3 regions of the Variovorax sp. 01T432 genome follow, and region 2 is predicted to be linked to each of the others. Evidence: predicted binding sites of a transcription regulator. Region 2 holds the regulator's gene; each other region holds the start of a gene.
The links. The regulator sigma-54, encoded in region 2, starts transcription at its own class of promoters, with help from an activator protein. The targets are predictions, from matches to a motif close to TGGCANGNAANCTGCTTT.
Positions count from the first base shown of each region.

Region 1 (7,475 bases), on a different contig from region 2:
TCGCGCCGCCGGCGTAGTCAGCTGCTCACGGCGGGCTTGTCACCGCCGTAGATGTAGCGGCGCGACCAGGGCAAGGTGTCCGCCGGCCGGCCCGCCTTGCGCCCCACGATCTGGTAGATCGCCACGTCGTCGTTCTCGAACGCATAGGCGCAGCCCGCCAGGTACACCCGCCAGATGCGGAACTTCTCCTCGTCCACCAGTTCGTGCGCCCGCGCGCTCTGCGCCTCGTAGTTGTCGCTCCACAGACGCAGCGTGCGCGCGTAATGCCGCCTCAGGTTCTCCACGTCGAAGGCCTCCAGCCCGCCTTCCTGCATCGCCCGCAGCGCATAGCCGATGTGCGGCAGCTCGCCGTCCGGGAACACGTACTTGTCGATGAACTCGCCCCCGCCGTAGGACGCCTCTCCGCCCTCCGGGTCGGTCGAGGTGATCCCGTGGTTCATCACCACCCCGTCATCGGCCAGCAGCTCCTGCACGCGACGGAAGTAGCCCGGCAGGTTCTTGCGCCCCACGTGCTCGAACATCCCCACGCTGGTGATGCGGTCGAACTGGCCCGTGACATCGCGATAGTCCTGCAGCCGGATCTCCACCCGGTCGGCCACGCCCGCCGCCTTGACGCGCTCGGTTGCCAGATCGAACTGGTTCTGCGAAAGCGTCACGCCCACGCAGCGCGCGCCGAACTTCTGCGCCGCGCGAATCACCAGCGCGCCCCAGCCGCAGCCGATGTCGAGCAGCGTCTGCCCGGGCTTCAGCTCGATCTTGGTGAGGATGTGGTCGATCTTGCGCAGCTGCGCGCTCGCCAGGTCCTCGTCGCCGTTCTCGAAATAGGCGCAGGAATAGACCATGTTCGGGTCCAGCCACAGCTGGTAGAACTCGTTGGACACGTCGTAGTGGTACTGCACCGACTTCCGGTCCGAGCTCTTCGAATGGGTGAAGTAGCGCGCCACCCGCTGCAGCTTGCTGGGCTTGTCGATCGACGACTTGGCCAGCGCGTAGGCGATGTCGATGACGTCGCGCAGCCGGCCCTCCAGGTCGATCTTCTGCTTGATGTAGGCCTCCCCCAGGTTGTCCAGGCTCGGCTCCAGCAGCAGCGGCAGCGCCGCCGCCGACTTCACGTGCAGCGTGACGGCGGGCTTGTCGAAAGTCCCGAAGTCATACGACTGCCCGCCCCACAGACTCAAGCGCGCCGGCACATTGGCACGGGCGCGAACCGCTTCGCTCCACCGTGCAACCTTCTTTTCCCACAGCATGCGTTTCTCCTGAATCACAGCGTCTCGTTTCGAGACGCGGGCAATTCGATCCGATCCTTGACAGGGCCGTCAACGTTGTAACCTTAGGCAACTTTGACAGCGTTGTCAATGGGAACGCGCGAGAACCGGGGCGGGACGGTCTGCTAGGGCTCAGGGCTTGTTGATCGACACGGTCATGTTGTGCCTTGTCGATACGCCGCTGACGGCAATCACGATACCGGTGCCCTGAAGCGGAACCTGCACGCTCGGGCTGCAGGTGATGGGACTGCAGCCGTTCGCAGCGCGGTAGCGCATACCGCCGTAGGGCGCGTTGAAGGCGACGACGTCGGTGTGGCCATCCGAAGCGAACTGGCGCGTCACCGCGCCGGTCGCGGCGTCGACGGCCGTGATGGTGTTGCTCTCCTCGCTCACGACGCCGATCCCGGTGCTGCTGATCGTGGACTGCCAGAACGCATTGGAAGTGCCGACGGCGGGAAGCGCCAACGGTGCCTGCGCACTGAGGATCGTCAGCGTGCCGCTGCTTTCCAGTCCGAGCAGCAGGGTCTTGCCCGCGGCATTGCGGAATCCGAAGAGGCGCGCGCCGATGATGCCGCCCTGCCCATCGTCAATGTAGTCGAAGCCGCCGTCGGCGTTCACCGCCAGGTGCCCCTGCGGCGTGGGATCTTCGGTGCAAGCGCCGTAGCCGCCGGCGCAATTCGTCGAGACGGTGTTCACGCCCGACGCGTTCAATGTCACCGTGCCGAAGTCGCCGGTCGTACTGGCGGCCCCGGCGTACGAGCTGCGGTTGTAGACACCACCGAGCGACGCCATGTCCAGCGTCTGCACGGGCAGTGAAATGCCGATCGAGCCGCTCGCGCCGCTACCCTTGACCCATGCGGCGATGCCGGACTTGGCCACCAGCACGCGCGTGCTGCCCGAATCGTTGAGCGTGTAGTCGCAGCTGGCGTTCCGGTGGAGGGCGTAGGTGCCTCCGTTGACGGTCGCCGTCATCGCCGAAGCATTGATCGTGGCCAGGTAGTTCGTCTTGCCGACGATGTCGACCACCCGGTGCGCTCCGCTCTTGAGGGCGGCGCAATCGCTGCTCGACACGGCCAGCAGCGTGGAAACGGTCGCGGTGCCGGTCGCGCTGCCGACACCGCTCGCGCCGGCTACCGTCGTGGACAGCTCGCCCAGGCTCGTGCCTGCGGCGGCGATCGAGGCCTGCAGCCGGTCGAGCACGCCGTCGTACCCGGTCCCGCTGCCCGCGCTCAAGGTGCCGGAAAGGATATCGGTGACGGCGGAGACATCGACGCCGGCGCCGCCGAGCAAGGTCAGCAGGGCCGTCTGCGCGCTGGCGATCGCATCGCCGCTGATCGCCGTCGTGCCATCGAAGCGCGCCACATAGGACGCCGGGTCCGTGCCCGACAGCTGAGCGAGCAGCAGCTCGCTCAGCGGCGTGATGTTGGATTTCGCCGTGCCGGTCCCCGTGCCGGCGGCGACCGAGTGCAGCACGATGCTGCCGTCCGCGCTGGTGGCGGTCATCACGCAAGGCAGGCTGCCATTGTTCAGGCTCAGGTTGTAGGCGCCGCCGGTCGAGGTCTTGGCGCTGCCGCTGCCGCTCGCGCAGGTGACGCTGACGGTGGCGTCGGCCAAGGCCGCGCCGGTGGCCGCGGTGCCGGACAGGCTCAGCGCGGGGGTGGTCGAGCCAGCGGCGGGCGCGCCGCCGGACGAGCCTCCCCCGCCGCCGCAGGCGGTCAGCACGGCTGCAAGGGAGATAGCCGGCCAGAGCGCGGCAGGTGTACGCAAGAGGAGAGTATTCATGGGCCTTGTGGGATGTTGTTGGCGATGCGGCCCGATGCGACCGCTCCAGGGAGCAGGCACCGGGGCACGGCACGATTCTCAAAGGCGCATCCATGCGTCGTCTTCATCCATCTGGACGAAGGCCGCCACGTCACGCGTGACAAATGTCCCGTTTCAGGGTCGCATGGCCGGCTGTCGGACCCGGCACGGCGAACTCAGCCGGGGAGTGCCTTGAGAAGCCCGACGACCTCGGCCTGTCCGCGCGTGTTCGTCTTCGCGTAGACCGCCCGAAGCTGGGTCCGGACGGTCGACATCGACAACCGAGCTCCGCGGGCGTATTCCTCCGGCGACTTGCCGTCGAGCAAGGCCAGCGCGGCCCCGCACTCCGCCGGCGTCAGGCCGAAGATCTGCGACAGCTGTTGCGACGACAGCGTGCCGGCCTGCCCGCGTCGCCGCGCCGTGACAAGCGCGCGGGCGCGACCCAGCGCGGGCGCCAGCAGGGCTTCCTGGGGAAGGCTCGCCACGCTCACGAAGCAGGCCTGCGGTCCGGATCGCACGCCTGAGACGGGGAGGCTGCTGGCGAGCTTGCTCTCGACGGCTTGCACGATGGCGCGTCGAAGCCGGGACGCATCCGCCGGCGCCGTGGCCCTGAGACGACCGCCCTTGACCACGAGACTGTCGTCGTCCCCCAGCAGCGCCTCCGCGTGGCCGTTGGCAAAGACGATCTTGCCGTTCGCATCGAGGCCGAACACCGCCAGCCCGGTGGAATGCGCCGCCTGACGATCGATCGCCAATGATTCATGCAGGTCGCGCGTGCGCATCCACAGCCTGCATGCGCGGCGCAGATGCGGCATGAGGCGCTGCGTGCGCTTGATCTCCTCATCGGCGAAGGCGCCCCGTTCGCTGGCGCGTACCAGCCCCACCAGGATCCGATCGTCGCCCTCGGTGAGCACCGAACTCGACAGCGTGTGGCGAACGCCCCAGGGCGCCAGGTAGTCCTGGTAGTACTCGCTGCGCGAGATGAAGCTGGCGTCGAAGTGCCGCTGGCAGGCCGATACCTCGCCTTCCGGGCATTCGCTCGCCAGCACGCGCCGTGGGTCGATACGGCCGTAGTACGCGTCATAGAGCCGAATGGGGCCTTCGATGCCCTCCGAGTGCACGTTGAATCGGCTCTGCTGCGACGTGGCATTCCATTGAACGAGATGGAAGAGGTTGGCGCCCGTCCAGGAGGTCAGCTCGCCGAGCGCCCGCCGCCAGGTATCGGGCAGCAAGGCCGCGTCGTACAGGCTTCCGACGATCCGGTCATATTCCTCTTCCGAATTCATGCGCTTTGTCTTCTTGTTGGTGACGTTCGTTCGTCAGCCTGCATGGCGAGCGCAGGCCCCTGGCCCATCTTACTGAACCGGTGTCAGCGCCCCGCCTACCAGTTCGCCTCGCGCTCGGGCGTGGCCGTGATGTGGTGGATCGAGAGATCCGCGCCCTCGTACTCTTCCTCCTGCGAGAGGCGCAGACCCAGCGTCTTCTTGAGCACCCCGTACACCACGGTGCCCGCGACCAGCGCCCAGACGACGCCGATCGCCACGCCGATGAGCTGCGCCAGCACGCTCACGCCGCCGATGCCGCCCAGCGCCTTGCTGCCGAAGATGCCGGCCGCGATCCCGCCCCAGGTGCCGCACAGGCCGTGCAGCGGCCAGACGCCGAGCACGTCGTCGATCTTCCACTTGTTCTGCGTCAGCGTGAACATGACGACGAAGATCGCGCCCGCCACGCCGCCCACCACCAGCGCGCCGATCGGATGCATCAGGTCGGAGCCGGCGCACACGGCCACCAGGCCCGCCAAGGGGCCGTTGTAGACGAAGCCCGGGTCGTTCTTGCCCAGCGCCAGCGCCACCAGCGTGCCGCCGACCATCGCCATCAGCGAGTTGACCGCCACCAGCCCGGAGATCTTGTCGATGCTCTGGGCGCTCATCACGTTGAAGCCGAACCAGCCCACGCACAGCACCCAGGCGCCCAGCGCGAGGAAAGGGATGCTCGAAGGCGGATGCGCACTGAGCGAGCCGTCGCCACGGTAGCGGTTGCGGCGCGCGCCCAGCAGCAGCACGGCCGGCAGCGCCAGCCAGCCGCCCAGCGCATGCACCACCACCGAGCCCGCGAAGTCGTGGAACTCGCTGCCCGTGACCGACGCGATCCACCCCTGGATGCCGAAGGCCTTGTTCCACGCGATGCCTTCGTACAGCGGATAGACGAAGCCGACGATCACCGCCGTCGCGATCAGCTGCGGCCAGAAGCGCGCGCGCTCGGCGATGCCGCCCGAGATGATGGCCGGGATGGCGGCCGCGAAGGTGAGCAGGAAGAAGAACTTCACCAGTTCATAGCCGCTCTTGAGCGCCAGCTGATCGGCACCGACGAAGAAGTGCGTGCCATAGGCCACGCCGTAACCGACCAGGAAATACGCCACGGTCGAGACCGAGAAATCGACCAGGATCTTGACCAGCGCATTGACCTGGTTCTTCTTGCGCACAGTGCCGAGTTCGAGGAACGCGAAGCCCGCGTGCATGGCAAGGACCATGATGGCCCCGAGAAGAATGAACAGCGCATCCGCGCCCTGTCTTAGTGCGTCCATGAGGCCCAACTTGCAGATTTATGTCTTGAAATGGTGCGAATCACCGGATCTACCGGCGAAGGCGTCCTCTGCAAGCAATATTGGTGCCAAATGAGAGCTATCGTGGTGCCTTGTGTTCCACATCAGCGCGTCATGCACCGGAACGGCACAGGGCACTTTGAATGAGGAAAATGCCCGGCAGTGAGGTACAACCGCTCTTGCCGGATTGGGAAGACGGCCCCGATTCCAATCGGCAAGGCGATGAGCGACCGAAGCGCCTTTTCTCTTTCACCCCGTCGAGGAGGACCCCATGACCCGTACCGTCGCCCGAAAGCGCGCCGCCTTCCGCGCCCTCCACGCCCAAGGCTGCTTCGCCCTGCCCAACCCCTGGGACGTGGGCAGCGCGCTCTTCCTGCAAGGCCTGGGCTTCAAGGCGCTGGCGACCACCAGCTCGGGATTCGCGTGGTCACGCGGCGGCTTCGACGGCGCGATGTCGCGAGAGACGGTCCTCGAGCATCTGCGCGAGATCGTCGCCGCCACCGATCTTCCGGTGAACGCGGACTTCGAGAGCGGCTTCGCGGAGGATCCGCAAGGCGTCGCCGAGAGCGTGCGGCTGGCCATCGAGACCGGCGTCGCGGGGCTGTCGATCGAGGATTCGACCGGCGATGCCGCCGACCCGCTGCGCGACATCGGCGCCGCCGTCGCGCGGCTGCGCGCCGCGCGAAAGGCCATCGACGCGGCGGGCGGCGACACGCTGCTCGTCGGGCGGGCGGAGAACTTCCTCGTCGGACGGCCCGACCTCGACGACACCATCGCCAGGCTCAAGGCCTATTCCGAGGCCGGCGCCGACTGCCTCTACGCGCCGGGCATCCGCACGCGCGAGGAGATCGCCGCCGTCGTCGCCGCCGTGGCGCCCAAGCCGGTGAACCTGCTGGTCGGCTCCGTCAGCCACTTCACCCTGCAGGACATCGCCGAACTCGGCGTGCGGCGCGTCAGCGTCGGCGGCGCCCTGGCGCGCGCGGCCTGGGGCGGGTTCTCCCGCGCCGCGCGTTCGCTCGCGGATGGAAGCTTCGATGGCTTCGAAGGGGCCGCGTCGGGCGCGGAGCTCAATGCATTCTTCCGCCAGACTCAAGAGAAGCCGCCCGCGGGTTAGGCGCCTTGCGCAATTCGAGGCATCTTGGAACCGCTCGACAATCCCGCCGATGCCGCCTCGGTGGTTGACAGCCCCGAAGCCATCGCGCATGACGTGGCAGCGATCGGCCGCATGAGCTCGGTGCCCTCGCTGCTCAAGCTCATCTGCCAGAACACCGGCATGGGCTTCGCGGCCGTCGCGCGTGTCACCGAAGGCAATTGGACGGCCTGCGCCGTCGAGGACCGCATCCAGTTCGGCCTCCGGCCCGGCGGGCAGCTCAAGGTGGAAACCACGCTCTGCCGCGAAGCGCGCGCGTTCCGGCGCCCCGTCGTCATCGACCACGCCAGCCAGGACCCGGTCTACCGAGACCACCACACGCCGCGCCTCTACAACATCGAGAGCTACATCTCCGTGCCGATCATCCGCCGCAACGGCGACTATTTCGGGAACCTGTGCGCCATCGATCCGCGGCCGGCCATCGTTTCGGACGCGCGCATCGTGGCCATGTTCACGGCCTTCGCGGAACTGATCGCGCATCAGCTCGAGAATGAGGACCGCCAGGAGCAGGCAGAGACAGCGCTCAAGGGCGAGCGTGCGGCATCCGAATTGCGCGAGCAATTCATCGCCGTGCTCGGGCATGACCTGCGCAACCCGCTGGCCGCCGTCGGCGCCACCGCCGAGCTCCTGTCGCGGCGCACGGATGCGCCCGAACTGG
Region 1 is NZ_JBFTPS010000027.1:40,888-48,362, forward strand. It holds gene AC1DNF_RS20370 (class I SAM-dependent methyltransferase) at 18-1,247, opposite strand; gene AC1DNF_RS20375 (hypothetical protein) at 1,398-3,047, opposite strand; gene AC1DNF_RS20380 (helix-turn-helix transcriptional regulator) at 3,242-4,351, opposite strand; gene AC1DNF_RS20385 (ammonium transporter) at 4,447-5,649, opposite strand; gene AC1DNF_RS20390 (isocitrate lyase/PEP mutase family protein) at 5,939-6,781, shown strand; gene AC1DNF_RS20395 (GAF domain-containing sensor histidine kinase) at 6,806-7,475, shown strand, end outside.
Region 1: AC1DNF_RS20385 (ammonium transporter) is a predicted target of sigma-54. The motif match lies at 5,721-5,738, and genes of this name have one in related genera.

Region 2 (7,475 bases):
TGCGCTCTTCGCCCTTGAGTCCCTTTTCCTTGGCTTCCTTGCTGCAGGCGCCCAGCTTGTTGACCGGCTTGGCCGGCGCGGCGGCGGCGGTAAGACCCTTGTTGCAGTCCGACAGGTACTTGTTGCGTTCCTCGCCCTTCAGACCCTTGCCGGCGGCTTCCTTGCTGCACGCGCCGAGCTTGCTGCCCGGTTTGGCGGCGGCAGCGGCGGCGGGGGCCGGGTCGGCCGCGTACGCGACGCCGAAGGAGAGACAGGCGCCCATGGCGATCGCGGAAAGGAGCTTCTTCATGATGTGTGTGTCCTCGGAGAATTGAGTGGGAAGGCAGCCCCGGCCCACCGGGGTCGCCCCCACTAACGGCTGTCGGCGTCCGGCGGATGACGGCCGGCGCGGGGGCGGGGTTTGCCCCCGGTAAAATCCCGCGATGCTATTGGTCAAACAGGAGCTGCTCGCGGCGCTCGCGAACACGCTCGAATCCCTCTCACCCGGCGCGGGCAGCAAAGCCGCGTTCGAATCCCCCAAGGTCGCGGCGCACGGTGATTTCGCCAGCACGGCGGCGATGCAGCTCGCCAAGCCGCTGGGGCGCAAGCCCCGCGAGCTGGCCGATGAGCTCCGCGCCACCTTGCTCGCCACGCCGGCTTTCGGTCAATGGGTCGACGCCATCGAGATCGCCGGCCCCGGCTTCCTCAACATCCGCCTGAAGACCGCCGCCAAGCAGCAGGTCGTGCGCGAGGTGCTGGCGGCGGGCGAGGACTTCGGCCGGCAGCCCCAGCGCGGCGATCGTGTGCTGGTCGAGTTCGTCTCTGCCAATCCCACCGGCCCGCTGCACGTCGGCCACGGTCGCCAGGCCGCGCTCGGCGACGCCATCTGCAACCTGCTCGCCACGCAGGGCGACAGCGTCTATCGCGAGTTCTACTACAACGACGCGGGCGTCCAGATCCAGACCCTCGCCACCAGCACCCAGCTGCGCGCCATTGGCCTCAAGCCCGGCGACGCCAAGTGGCCCGAGCAGGCCTACAACGGCGAATACATCGCCGACATCGCCGCGGACTTCAAGGCGAAGAAGACCGTGCGCTCAGACGACCGCGAATTCACCGCGAGCGGCGACGTGGAAGACATCGACGGCATACGCCAGTTCGCTGTCGCCTACCTGCGGCATGAGCAGGACCTGGACCTGAAGGCCTTCCAGGTCCGGTTCGACAACTACTACCTCGAGTCCAGCCTCTACACCAGCGGCCGGGTCGCCGCCACGGTGCAGAAGCTCATCGACGCCGGCAAGACCTATGAGCAGGACGGCGCGCTGTGGCTCAAGTCGACCGACTACGGCGACGACAAGGACCGCGTCATGAGGAAGGGCGACGGCACCTACACTTACTTCGTGCCGGATGTGGCTTATCACATCGCCAAGTGGGAGCGCGGCTTCCACAGGGTCGTGAACATACAGGGCACCGACCACCACGGCACCATCGCGCGCGTGCGCGCCGGACTGCAGGCGGCGGGCGTCGGCATCCCGGCCGGTTATCCGGACTACGTGCTTCACACCATGGTGCGCGTGATGCGCGGCGGCGAAGAGGTCAAGATCAGCAAGCGCGCCGGCAGCTACGTCACGCTGCGCGACCTCATCGAATGGACCAGCACCGACGCGGTTCGCTTCTTCCTGCTCAGCCGCAAGCCCGACACCGAATACACCTTCGACATCGATCTCGCGCTGGCGCAGAACAACGACAACCCCGTCTACTACGTGCAGTACGCGCATGCGCGGATCTGCTCGGTGCTGGCGGCGTGGGGCGGCAATGCGGCCACGCTAGCGCAAGTCGACCTTTCCCCGTTGCAGAGCCCCGCGGCGCAGGCCCTCATGCTGCTGCTGGCGAAGTACCCGGACATGCTCGGTGCCGCAGCCAAGGATTTCGCGCCGCACGACGTCACCTTCTACCTGCGCGAACTGGCCGCGAGCTACCACAGCTATTACGACGCCGAGCGTATCCTGGTCGACGACGAGCCGGTCAGGCTGGCCCGCCTGGCGCTGGTCGCCGCCACCGCGCAGGTGCTGCACAATGGCCTCGCAATTCTCGGCGTCAGCGCGCCGCGCAAGATGTGAATTCCACTCTCTCCATGAAACAACGACAAAGCGGCAACACCATCATCGGGCTCATCGTCGGCTTGGTGCTCGGCCTCGGCGTGGCGCTCGGCATTGCGGTTTATGTAACCAAAGTGCCGATACCGTTCATGACCAAGACCCAGCGCGGCGGGGCCGAGCAGGACGAAGCCGAAGCCCGCAAGAACCGCGACTGGGACCCGAATGCGCCGCTCGCCGGCAAGTCGAACGCCCAGCGGCCGGCGACGGCCGCCGTGCCCGAGGTATCCGCCGCGCCCCCGCAGCCCGCGTCGGTCGGTCCCCTCCATCCTCCGAGCGGGCCGGTGCCCGTGGTGGTCGCACCCAGCGCCGCGCCGCGCCCGGCGCGCACGGCGCCGGTTCCGGCCGAAGCGAACGCGCTGCCGCCGTCGAACGATCCGATCGGCGACCTCGCCAGAGCGCGCTCGGGCGGCGGCACGAGCGTGGCCACCGCCAACGCCAGCTCGGGTGTCAGCGCCGCCACCGATCCCTTCGTGTATTTCGTGCAGGCGGGTGCCTTCCGCACGCCCGAGGACGCCGAGGCGCAGCGCGCCAAGCTGTCGCTCATGGGCGTGGAGGCGAAGGTGACGGAGCGCGAACAGGCCGGGCGCACTGTCTACCGCGTGCGCGCGGGGCCTTTCAACAAGAAGGACGAAGCCGATCGGCTGAAGGAGCGGCTCGACGGCGGTGGCCTCGAATCGGCCCTGGTCCGTGTTCAACGCTGAGACTTGATTCTCCGTTACTGTTGTTCACCGGGAACTTCGATCCGCGGGGCCGGCTCTTTCTGCCCACACTGTAGGACTTCTTCTTATGAAACGTCGTGATTTTTCGCTGGCCGCGGCAACGCTCGGCCTTCTTCCACTGGCCGCCCCGACGCATGCGCAATCGCCGCGCGTGCCCAAGGAAGGCACCGAGTACATCGCGCTGAAGAAACCCGCGCCCATCGACACCCCCGCAGGCAAGGTCGAGGTGCTCGAATTCTTCTCTTACAACTGCCCGCATTGCGCCGCGTTCGAGCCGCGGCTCGAAGCCTGGGTCAAGCAGCTGCCGCCGCATGTGGCGTTCAAGCGCGTGCCGGTACCCTTCGTCGGCAACGACGTCGAAGCCAAGCAGCGCCTCTACTACACGCTGGAAGCCTTGGGCAAGGTCGACGAATTCCAACTGAAGATCTTCGACGCCATCCACAACAAGCGCCAGAACATCAACGGGGACGACGCGATTCTTGCCTGGTCCGCGAACCAGCCGGGTCTGGATGCCAAGAAGTTCGCCGACCTGTTCAAGTCCTTCTCCGTGGTCGGCAAGGCCAAGCGCGCGACCCAGCTCACCAACGACTACGCGGTCGCCGGCGTGCCGGCTTTCGGCGTGGCCGGGCGCTGGTACCTGGACGGCGACACCTCCGGCTCGATGGAGGGCGCGCTGAAGGTCGCGGATTACCTGATCGGCGAGGCGCGCAAGGGCTGACGGCCTATGCCGGGACGGGCAACCATGCTCTGCCTGGATGCCCTAAAGTCGATGGAGCCCGCTTCGGCGGGCTTTTTCATTCGGGCCGCGCCGAACCGGGACCCCCGGCCGCATACAATCGCGCAGCAAGTTTCGTGCCTCTATGAAGTCGCAACCCTCATCCTTTTCCCTTAGCCAGCTGGTTAGTGCTTTTGTCCTCACCCTGTGGTTGGCTGGCTTCGCGCCGCTCGCCCAGGCGGAGAAGGCCGACCGTACCAAGCCGATGAACATCGATGCGGACGCGATGCGCTACGACGATCTCAAGCAGACCAGCGTCTTCACGGGCAACGTGCTGGTGACCAAGGGCACGATCACCATCCGCGGCGCGCGCATCGACGTGCGGCAGGACCCGGATGGCTACCAGTACGGCGTCGTCACCGCGGCGCCGGGCAAGCTGGCCTACTACAAGCAGAAGCGCGACGCCGGGCCCGACGAATGGATCGAGGGTGAAGCCGAAGTGATCGAATACGACAGCCGCGCCGACAACGTGAAATTCATCCGGCGCGCCGTGATGCGCCGGCTGCTGGGCGCGACTGTCAACGACGAGAGCAGCGGACCGCTGATCGTCTACGACCAGAGCAACGACACCTTCAGCGTCAACGGGTCCTCGCTGCCGCCGAACGCGGGCGTCGCGACGCAATCCAGCGGCCGGGTGAGGGCCGTCCTGACGCCCAAGCCCGCGGCGCCGGCAGCGGCGCCGGCAGCGGCGCCGGCGCCTGCCCGGGCCGCCGCGCCCGCCACCCTTCCCGCCGCCGGTTCGGGTCTGCGCCCGAGCACCACGCTCAGCGGCGAGCAAGGCAAGTGATGGCAGCCCTCGGCCTGAACCCCCATGCAGCCACGGCGGGCAGCCGCCTGGAGGCGCGCGGCCTGAAGAAGAGCTACGGCAGCCGCACGGTCGTCAAGGACGTCTCGCTGGCCGTGCAGAAGGGCGAAGTGGTCGGCCTGCTGGGCCCCAACGGCGCGGGCAAGACCACCTCCTTCTACATGATCGTCGGGCTGGTGCGGGCCGATGCGGGCGAGATCACCATCGACGGCGAGCCGATCGCGCACATGCCCATCCATCGCCGCGCGCGCATGGGGCTGAGCTACCTGCCGCAGGAAGCTTCGATCTTTCGCAAGCTCACGGTCGAGGAGAACGTGCGCGCCGTGCTGGAGCTCCAGTACGAGCCCGATGGCTCGGGGCGGCCGGTCTCCTTGTCGAACAAGCGGATCGAGGAGCGGCTCACCGAACTGTTGACCGACCTGCGTGTCGATCACCTGCGCGATTCGTCCGCGCTCTCGCTGTCGGGTGGCGAGCGCCGGCGCGTCGAGATCGCGCGCGCCCTCGCCACACAACCGCGCTTCATCCTGCTCGACGAGCCCTTCGCCGGCATCGACCCGATCGCGGTGATCGAGATCCAGCGGATCATCAGTTTCCTGAAGGAACGCGGCATCGGCGTTCTCATCACCGACCACAATGTGCGTGAAACGCTGGGCATCTGCGATCACGCATTCATCATCAGCGACGGGCATGTGCTGGCACAAGGCACGCCTTCGGAGATCGTCGACAACGCCGAGGTGCGAAGGGTGTACCTGGGCGAACACTTCCGGATGTAATGTTGCTTACCCCCAGGCTCCGCACATCGTGCCTCGCCGACCCCCTGCCGGGGACGGGCCGGCCGCATCGCGCGGCCGTGTGCGGCGGCCTCACTTGTTGTCGTGCGCCATGAAGCAAGGTCTTTCGCTGCGCGTATCGCAGCATCTCGCCCTGACGCCGCAGCTTCAGCAGTCGATCCGGCTGCTGCAGCTGTCCACGCTCGAATTGAGCCAGGAAGTCGAGCAGATGCTCGACGACAACCCCTTCCTCGAGCGCACCGCCGAGGAAGCCACGCGCGAGGAATTCGGCCTGGAGTCGGCCGATGCGCCGGTGCGCGATGACGACCGCCTGGCCGAGGGCGAGGGCGAATTCAGCGCCGGGCCGTCGGCCTCCGTGGCCGAGGCCGCTGTCGCAAGCCCGGCCGAGACCGAGGCCGCCTCCACCACCGATACCGCCGACGGCGAACCCGACTGGGAAGGCGACGGCACCATCGACCTCGCGCCCGACGATACCGAATGGGGCGGCGACGCTCCCGCGCGTGCCAACAACCTCGGCGACGACGAGCGCACCGATGCGACCGAACTCGCGCGCAGCCAGGAATCGCTGCAGTCCTTCCTGCATCGCCAGGCGCTGGGCCTGCGCCTCAACGAGAACGACCGCGCCGCCCTGCGCTTCCTGATCGAATCCCTCAACGACGACGGCTACCTCGAAGACTCGCTGCCCGCCCTCGCCTCGGGCCTGGCGGGCGACGACAACGACCAGTTCGACGATCTGGTGCACCACTTCCAGGTCGCGCTCGGCTTGCTGCAAAGCCTGGAGCCGGTCGGCGTCGGCGCGCGCAACCTCGGCGAGTGCCTCAGCATCCAGCTGAGGGCCCTCGCCCACGAGGGCGAAAGCCCCGACGAGGCCCAGGTGCGCAAGACCGCCCTCGCGATCTGCAAACAGCCGATGGAGCTGCTCGCCCGGCGCGACTTCAAGCGCCTGGCCACGCTCACCCGCAGCAACGAGGAAGAAGTCCGCGCCGCCCTGCAACTCATCGCCCGGCTCGAACCCAAGCCGGGCCGCCGCTTCGTGGATGTCGAGCGCAACGTCGTCGTGCCGGACGTGATCGTCACGCGCGTAGGCAACGGCACCAACGCCAAGTTCCGCGTCATGCTCAATCCCGAGGTGATGCCCCGCCTGCGCGTGCACGACATCTATGCCGGCGCGCTCAGGCAGCACAAGGGCGAGGGCAGCCAGGCGCTGTCGCAGCGCCTGCAGGAGGCGCGCTGGTTCATCAAGAACATCCAGCAGCGCTTCGACACCATCCTGCGCGTGTCCAACGCCATCGTCGAGCGGCAGAAGAGCTTCTTCGTGCACGGCGAGCTGGCGATGCGTCCGCTGGTGCTGCGCGAGATCGCCGACGAGCTGGGCCTTCACGAGTCGACCATCAGCCGGGTGACCACCGCCAAGTACATGGCGACGCCCTACGGCACTGTCGAACTCAAGTATTTCTTCGGCTCCGCGCTCGGCACCGAGACCGGCGGCAACGCGTCGAGTACCGCGGTGCGCGCCTTGATCAAGCAGTTCGTGAGCGCCGAGGATCTCAAGAAGCCGCTGTCCGACAGCCAGCTCTCGGAGATGCTCAAGGAGCAAGGCATCGAATGCGCTCGCCGCACAGTGGCGAAGTACCGGGAAGCATTGCGCATCGCGCCAGCCAATCTGCGCAAGGCCCTCTAGGAGCGTCCGGCCGCAAGCCGCCGGTCAGACGCGCGCCAGCTGCAACACCGCACGCAGCGCGGCCGGCTGCACGGGCTTGCGCAGCGCGTGCCAGCCGCGCGCCTCGGCCAGCTGCCGTGTCGCTTCGTCGATGTCGGCCGACACCAGGGCGATCGCCAGTTCCGGCCTTTGCCGCTGCAGTTCGCGGGCCAGTGCGATGCCGTCGAGCGCGCCCGGCAGGCGGATGTCGCACAGTGCGAAGTCAATGGCGTGCAGGTCGGCCAGCGCGAGTGCCTCGGCCGCGCTTCCGTACACGCGCGGCCGCGCGTTCCACAGGCGCAGCAGCGCGGCGATGCTGTCGGCCACCACCGCGTTGTCTTCCACCACCAGCACGGCAAGCCCGGGGCGCAGCGGTCGTGATGCGTGCGTCGCGTGATCCATCGCATCCCCCGCCGGGGCTGCCACCGGCAGCACGGCAGCATGCACCGGCGCGGCCGGCAGCGTGAATCCGAATACCGAGCCCCGTCCGAGCCTCGAACGCAGCGTCACCTGCACGTCCAGCCGCTGCGCCAGGCGCCGCACGATCGCGA
Region 2 is NZ_JBFTPS010000070.1:9,527-17,001, forward strand. It holds gene AC1DNF_RS31840 (PsiF family protein) at 1-289, opposite strand, end outside; gene argS (arginine--tRNA ligase) at 423-2,096, shown strand; gene AC1DNF_RS31850 (SPOR domain-containing protein) at 2,111-2,836, shown strand; gene AC1DNF_RS31855 (thiol:disulfide interchange protein DsbA/DsbL) at 2,922-3,572, shown strand; gene lptA (lipopolysaccharide transport periplasmic protein LptA) at 3,715-4,416, shown strand; gene lptB (LPS export ABC transporter ATP-binding protein) at 4,416-5,207, shown strand; gene AC1DNF_RS31870 (RNA polymerase factor sigma-54) at 5,317-6,906, shown strand; gene AC1DNF_RS31875 (sensor histidine kinase) at 6,931-7,475, opposite strand, start outside.

Region 3 (7,475 bases), on a different contig from region 2:
GCGCGCGCTCGGCCTGGACGCGGGGCCGATGTCGGGCTTCGACAAGGCCAAGCTCAACGCCAGCTTCTTCGCGGGCACGACCTGGACCGCCAACTTCCTGATCAACCTCGGCCACGGCGACCCCGCCAAGCGCTTCGGCCGTCTGCCGCGGCTCGATTTCGACGAAGCCTGCACGCTGGCCTGAGGCCGAACGCGTTCGCCACGGAGACCGCCCATGAATCCCTCGCTTTCCCCCTGCCCGGCCACACCCTCGCGCCCGCCCGCGGGGCACGACGCACCGCTGCCGCGCAACGACTACCGCAACGCCATGGCGCGCCTGGGGGCGGCGGTCAACATCGTCACCACCGAGGGGCCGGCCGGCCGCGCGGGCTTCACCGCGTCGGCGGTGTGCAGCGTCACGGACGATCCGCCGACCTTGCTGATCTGCCTCAACCGTGGCGCCTCGGTCTACCCGGCGTTCCAGGCCAACGGCGTCCTGTGCGTGAACGTGCTCGCCGCCGGCCATCGGGAGCTGTCCGGCGTGTTCGGCGGCAAGACGCCGATGGACGAACGCTTTGCCGCCGCCACCTGGCGCGCCGGCGCGACCGGCTCGCCGATGCTGGAAGGCGCGGCCGTGTCCTTCGATTGCCGCGTGATGCGCAGCACCAGCGTCGGGACGCACGACGTGCTGTTCTGCGAAGCTGTTGCCATCGCCATCGGCGAGGCAAGGCACGGGCTCATCTACTTCGACCGGCGCTACCACGACCTCGTGGCGCCCGCGCATTAGGAGGAGACACCCCCGAAGCGCCTGCGGCGCCTCCCCCTCAAGGGGGCGATACCGGCGGCCCGGCAAAGCCGGTTCCGCGGTATCCCTGGCTTTGGGCCACGCCGGCTTCGTGCGTCTTGGGTCGCGGCAATCGGACTACGCGCCCCGCGGCGCAAGGATGCCGTCGAGCACGATGCGCTGTACGTTCTCGACGGTCTGCTCGAAGAAGGCCGGATCGGCCAGCGTGCGGCCCGTGACGGCCTCGACCTGCACACCGAAATCGGCATAATGCTGCGTGGTAGCCCAGAGCGCGAAGACCAGGTGATGCGCGTCGACGGGCGCAAGCTTGCCGGCCGCCACCCAGGCGCGAATGACCTCGGACTTGCGATCGACGAGTTCGCGCAGCTCGCGCCCGAGTTCGTCGCGCAACAGCGGCGCACCCTGGATCATCTCGAGACAGAACAGCCGCGATGCATCGGGCCGGTCGCGCGAGATCACGAGTTTGCGACGGATGTAGTCGGCAATGGCCTCGCGCGGGTCCTGCTCCGCGCTGAAGCCGCGCAGCGGCTCGAGCCAGACGGTCAGCAGGTCGCGCAGCACGCTGACGTAAAGCTCCTCCTTGTTGGCGAAGTAATAGAGCAGGTTGCTCTTGGAGACATCCGCGCGCGCCGCCACCTGGTCGACGCTGGTGCCATGCAATCCGTAGCGCGAGAACAGGCCGAGCGCGGCGGACAGGATCACGGCGCGCTTGTCCTCGATCTGGCGCAGCCGCCGGTTCGCCGATGCCGCGCTGCGCGGCGCGGCAGCCCGCGGGCTCAGCGCGCGTTGCGAGGGCTTGACATTGCGCCGCGCGACCGCGGTCTTGGGTGCGGCCTTGGCCTTGCCTGCGTTCTTGCTTCCCGCGGTGGCGCCCACGCGCGTCGCCGCTCCTCCATGGATCGTCTTTGGCATCTGTGCTGTTCCTGCGTGCTCGCCTGCTTGTGCGTTTGTTCGGCCTCGGAGGCTACAACATTTGTCCATTTGGTCCAACTGGCACAGACGTTGCATGACGGATCGCACGAGGACGTCGTTTTGACGCAGATCAAGGTTCCATGTTGAAGTCCATCCCCCTTATCGATCTCGGCGGACATCTCGATCCGCACCATCCCGAGGCACGGCACACGGCCCGCAGGTTGCACGATGCGCTGAGACTTCGCCTACATCGGTGGTCACAACGTGGCGCCACGAACGCGCGCGGCCGCCTTCGAAGCCTCGCGCCGCTTCCACGAGTCGCCGCTCGAACAGAAGCAATCGCTCGCCATCAACGCCTTCCATCGCGGCTACATGGGCATGGCCACCTCGACCATCGTCACCTCGTCGGTGGCGAAGGTGACGCGGCCGAACATGAGCGAGTCGCTGATGCTGATGCACGAGCTGCCGCCGGACGACCCGGGCCTGCGCGCCAGCCTGCCGCTGCAGGGGCCGAACCAGTGGCCCCAGTGGCTGCCGGAATTCAGGCCCGCGATGACGCAGTACATCGGCGAAGTCGACGCGCTCGGCCGCTACGTGGTGCGCCTCATCGCGATGAGCCTCGGGCTCGAAGCGACGGCGCTCGACCACCACTTCGACCACCCGACCACATTCCTGCGCGCCCTGCATTACCCGCCGCAGGCACCGCTGGAGAACGAGCAGATGGGCTCGGCGCCCCACACCGACTACGGGATCATCACGCTGCTCGCGCAAGACGATTCGGGCGGGCTGCAGGTGCGCCCGCGCGGCGGCGACTGGATCGAGGCACCGCCGATCGCCGACACCTACGTGCTCAACGTCGGCGACATGCTGGCGCGCTGGACCAACGACCGCTTCGTCTCGACCCCGCACCGCGTGATCAACCGCTCCGGCGGCGACCGCTACTCGCTGCCCTACTTCCTCGACCCGGGCATGGACGCACTCATCGAATGCGTGCCCAGCTGCACCGACGACACCCATCCGCCGCTCTATCCGCCGGTGAGATACGGCGACTACCTGATGGAGCGGCTCAACAAGAACTACGACTACCGGCGAGACACGCCCACCGTGGGCGCCGCCGCGCTCTGAGCGCGGGTGACGGCCTCTTTCCCTTTCTCTTCTTGAAGGACCACCTCCCCATGAAAAACCTTTCGCGCCGCGACTGCCTCCACGCCATGGCCGCCGCCGCGGGCATGTCGGCCCTGGCCATGCCCGGGATCTCGCTGGCCGCGCAGAACCTGGTCGTCAACACCTACGGCGGGCGCTGGGAGAAGTTCTGGCGCTCCGACCTGATGCCGATGTTCCAGAAGTCGTCAGGCATCGAGACCACGCTGGACGTCGGGCTTGGCAAGAACTTCGTCGCCAACCTGCGTGCCGCGGGTGTGGACAAGCCGCCCTACAGCATCCTCATGGTGAACGAGAACATCGCGAGCATGGTGCGCGCCGAAGGCTACTTCGAGCCCATTCCCGCGGCCAAGGTGCCGAACCTCGGGAGCGTGTATCCCAACCTGCGCAACCCCGGCGACAACGGCGTGCGCGCCATTGTCTCCACCATCGGCATCGGCTATCGCAAGGATCTGGTGAAGACACCGCCGAAGTCGTGGTCCGACCTGTGGAGCAACCCGGAGTTCAAGGGCAAGATCGGCCTCTATCAGATCGGCAACACTGCGGCGATGCTGTTCCTGCTGATGACGGCCAAGCTCTATGGCGGCTCGCAGGACGCGATCGACCGCGCCTTCGTCGAGATCAAGAAGCTGCTGCCCTTCACGCAGGCCGACTGGAGCGGCACGCTGTCGACCATGCTCACGCGCGGCGACGTCACGGTGGCCGTGATCGACTTTCCCGAAATCGTCGCGCTGCAGAAGAAGGGCGTGCCGGTCGAGATGGTGGTGCCGACCGAAGGCGTGCTGGCCTTCGAGCAGTCCTTCAACGTGCTGAAGAACGCGCCCGCCAAGGACGAGGCCTACAAGTACCTCGACTTCATCCTGCGTCCGGACGCGCAGGAGATGATGGCCAAGGAATTCTTCACCTCGCCGACCAACACCCAGTCCCGGCTGGGTGCCGAACTGGCGAAGGACGTGCCGATCAGCGGCGACCGGATGAAGTCGATCTTCCAGTTCGACTGGACCCGGGTCAATCCGCAGGTCGCGTCGATCACCGACCGCTGGAACCGGGAGATGAAATGATCGGCCGGCGCACCACGCGCGTGTCGCTGGAGGGCATCCGCAAGACCTTCCATGCCGCCGCCGCGCCGGCCATCCAGCACCTGGACCTCAGCACCGAGGAAGGCGAATTCATCTCGCTGCTGGGCCCGAGCGGCTGCGGCAAGACGACGACGCTGCGCTGCGTGGCGGGTTTCGAGTTTCCCGACGAAGGCCGCGTGCGGCTCGACGACGAGGACATCACCGACCTGCCGCCCGAGAAGCGCGACATCGGCATGGTGTTCCAGAACTACGCGCTGTTCCCGCACCTCACGGTCCATCGCAACCTGGCGTTCGGGCTGGAGATGCGCGGCATCGGCAAGACCGAGATCCGGCGCCGCGTGGACGAGGTGCTCGCGATGGTGCAGCTGACCGCGATGTCCGAACGCTACCCGCGCCAGCTCTCCGGCGGGCAGCAGCAGCGCGTGGCGCTGGCGCGCGCGCTGGTCATCGAGCCGCGTCTTCTGCTGCTCGACGAGCCGCTGGCGAACCTCGACGCCGTGCTGCGCGAAGACATGCGCGTCTTCATCCGCGAACTGCAGAAGCGCGTGGGCATCACCACGCTCTATGTGACGCACGACCAGGCCGAGGCGATGGTGATGTCCGACCGCGTGGCCGTGATGCTCGGCGGCAGGCTGTTGCAGTTCGACGTGCCCGAGGCCATCTACATGCGACCGCGCAGCATCGAGGTCGCGCGCTTCATCGGCCGCTCGAACCTGATCGAAGGCCGCGTCGAGGCGATGACGGACGCGCCGGGGCCGTACGCCACCTACCGCGTGGCCACCGCACTGGGCATCGTGCCGGCCTGCCACGACCGCCCGCTGGCGGCGGGCCAGTCCGTGCACGTCACGATCCGCCCCGAAGCCGTGCGCTTCCAGAACGACGGCCCCTACAGCGGCCTGGTGCAGTCCGCCTACTTCCTGGGCAGCACCGTGGAACACACGCTCCAGTGCGGTGCCGCGCAGAGCCTGCTGGTGCAGACCGCCCCGAGCCGGCGCATGGCAGCCGGCGCCCAGGCCGCTTTCGCGTTCGATCCGGGCCATGCCTGGATCATCGCGCCCGACGCATGAGCGCGACGATGACGGCCGCCGCGCCGCGGCTCGCGGCGCCTGGCCGCCGGCGCGCGCCGGGGCATGGCGCGTTCTGGCTGATCGTGCCGGCACTGGTGCTGATCGGCGTGTTCCTGGTGCTGCCGTACTTCAACATCGTCAGCATGAGCCTGCGGCCGCCGGCCGTCGGGGCGCCCTATGGCGCCGGCTTCACGCTCGGCAACTACGCGAGCGCCCTGGGCGACACCTATGTCGTGGGTGTGCTGGCGGACACCTTCCGGCTGGGCCTGACGACGGTGCCGATATGCCTGCTGCTCGGCTACCCGGTCGCCTACCACCTGGCGCGAACGCGTTCGCGCTGGGGCAGCCTGCTCTATGTGCTGGTGCTGTCGCCGCTGCTCGTCGGCGTGGTGGTGCGCAGCTTCGGCTGGCTGATCCTGCTGTCGGGCAATGGCGTGATCAATCGCGCGCTGATCGACATGGGCTGGATCGAGACCGGCCTGCAGCTGATGAACAACCGCATCGGCGTCACCATCGCCCTCGTGCACGTCTTCCTGCCCTTCATGATCCTGCCGCTGGTCGGCGTCATCCAGAGCATCGACCCGACGCTCGAGCAGGCCGCGCGCTCGCTGGGCGCATCGCGCCTGAAGGTGTTCTGGCGGCTGACGCTGCCGATGTCCTGGCCGGGCATCCAGGCGGGCACGATCCTCGTCTTCGTGCTCACGCTGAGCGCCTATGTGACACCGGTGATGCTGGGCGGCGCGCAGGTCAAGACCATGTCGGTGCTGGTGGTGCAGAACCTCATCGACAACTTCCAGTGGCCCGTGGGCGCCGCGCAGGCGCTGCTGCTGTCGGCCTGCGGCATGGCGGCCGTGTGGGCCTACGCCCGGGTGAGCGGCATCTTCATGAAGGGCGTCCAGTGAAACACAAGCGCATTCCCCTGGCCACCCGCGTGGCCGACGGGCTCGGCCTCGCCTACGTGGGCGCCGTCTACGTCTTCCTGCTGCTGCCGATCGCGATCATCGTGCTGATGTCGCTCAACGCGGGCGAGTTCCTGGCCTTTCCCCCGCAAGGCATCTCCCTGCGCTGGTTCGGCGCGCTGTTCGCCAACCAGGCCTTCATGCGCGCCATCGGCACCTCGCTGCAGATCGCATCCATCGCCACCGCGTGCTCCCTGGCGATCGGCGTGGCCGGCGCGCTCTACGTCGTGCGCCATGCCACGCGGCTTCGCGAGAGCCTGCGGATGATGCTGATGCTCCCGCTCATGCTGCCGGAGATTCTCACGGCCATCGCGCTGCTGTTCTTTCTCTATGCCACGGGCGTGGGCACCCGGACGATGTTCGGGCTGGTCGTGGGTCACGTGCTGGTGACGCTGCCCTACGTCTTCACCAATGTCGCCTCGGCGCTCTACAACCAGGACGCCTCGCTAGAACAGGCCGCCCGCAGCCTCGGCGCACCGCCCTGGCGCGCGTTCGTGCGCGTCACGCTGCCGCTCATCAAGTCGGGGATCATCACCGGCGCGCTGTTCGCCTTCGTGATCTCCTTCGACCTGTTCAACATGTCGCTGCTGCTCAAGGGCATCGGAATGACCACGCTGCCGCTGCAGCTCTTCGACTACCTGCGCTGGGACTTCGATCCCACGGCCGCGGCCGTGTCGACGGTCAGCATCGTGCTGACGCTCGGCGCGGTCATCGTGATCGATCGCACGGTGGGCCTGCGCTCCCTGCGCTTCGGTTGAGGCGCCGCCCTGGCGGGCGTGCGCGAATTTCGGCAGCACCTCTGCCTAAAAATGCTTCTTTGAGCAGCACCAGGCGCTGCCTAGTATTCGCTCCAGGCCTTGACTGCGGCTGCTCGCGCAGTGCGCTGGACCGGTAAGCGTCGTTCTCCCCATCACATCGTCAAACGAGGGTATCCATGGAAGTCACACCGAACCTGAACCGCAGACATCTCCTCAAGGCCTCGCTGGCCACCGGCGGGCTCGCCATGGGAGGCCTCCTCTCCGTCGAGGCGCGCGCGGACGCCAAGGCCCCGATCAAGATGCAGCTCGGCTGGATCGCCGGGGGCAACCAGATCGGCGAGGTCGTCGCCAAGCGCCTGGGCTACTACGAGCAGGAAGGCATCGACTTCAGCATCATTCCCGGCGGCCCCAACATCGACGGTGTCGCGGTGGTCGCCGCGGGCCGGCAGGATGTGGGACAGGTGTCCTCCAGCCCGTCCATCATGCTGGCCTCCTCGCAGGATCTTCCCGTGCGCTGTTTCGCGATCGGCGCCCAGCGCCATCCCTACTGCTTCTTCTCGCTCGAGAAGAAGCCCGTGCGCAAGCCGGCGGACTTCGTGGGCAAGAAGGTCGGCATCCAGTCGACGGGGGTCGTGCTGCTGCGGGCGCTGCTGGCCAAGCACAACATTCCCGAGAAGGAAGTCAACATCATCCCGATCGGCGCCGATATGACGCCGCTGCTGACCGGCCAGGTCGATGTCGTCACGGGCTGGCTC
Region 3 is NZ_JBFTPS010000005.1:131,957-139,431, forward strand. It holds gene AC1DNF_RS05645 (malonic semialdehyde reductase) at 1-184, shown strand, start outside; gene rutF (NADH-dependent FMN reductase RutF) at 215-766, shown strand; gene rutR (HTH-type transcriptional regulator RutR) at 902-1,696, opposite strand; gene AC1DNF_RS05660 (isopenicillin N synthase family dioxygenase) at 1,961-2,821, shown strand; gene AC1DNF_RS05665 (ABC transporter substrate-binding protein) at 2,872-3,918, shown strand; gene AC1DNF_RS05670 (ABC transporter ATP-binding protein) at 3,915-5,003, shown strand; gene AC1DNF_RS05675 (ABC transporter permease) at 5,000-5,905, shown strand; gene AC1DNF_RS05680 (ABC transporter permease) at 5,902-6,720, shown strand; gene AC1DNF_RS05685 (ABC transporter substrate-binding protein) at 6,897-7,475, shown strand, end outside.
Region 3: AC1DNF_RS05660 (isopenicillin N synthase family dioxygenase) is a predicted target of sigma-54. The motif match lies at 1,776-1,793, and genes of this name have one in related genera.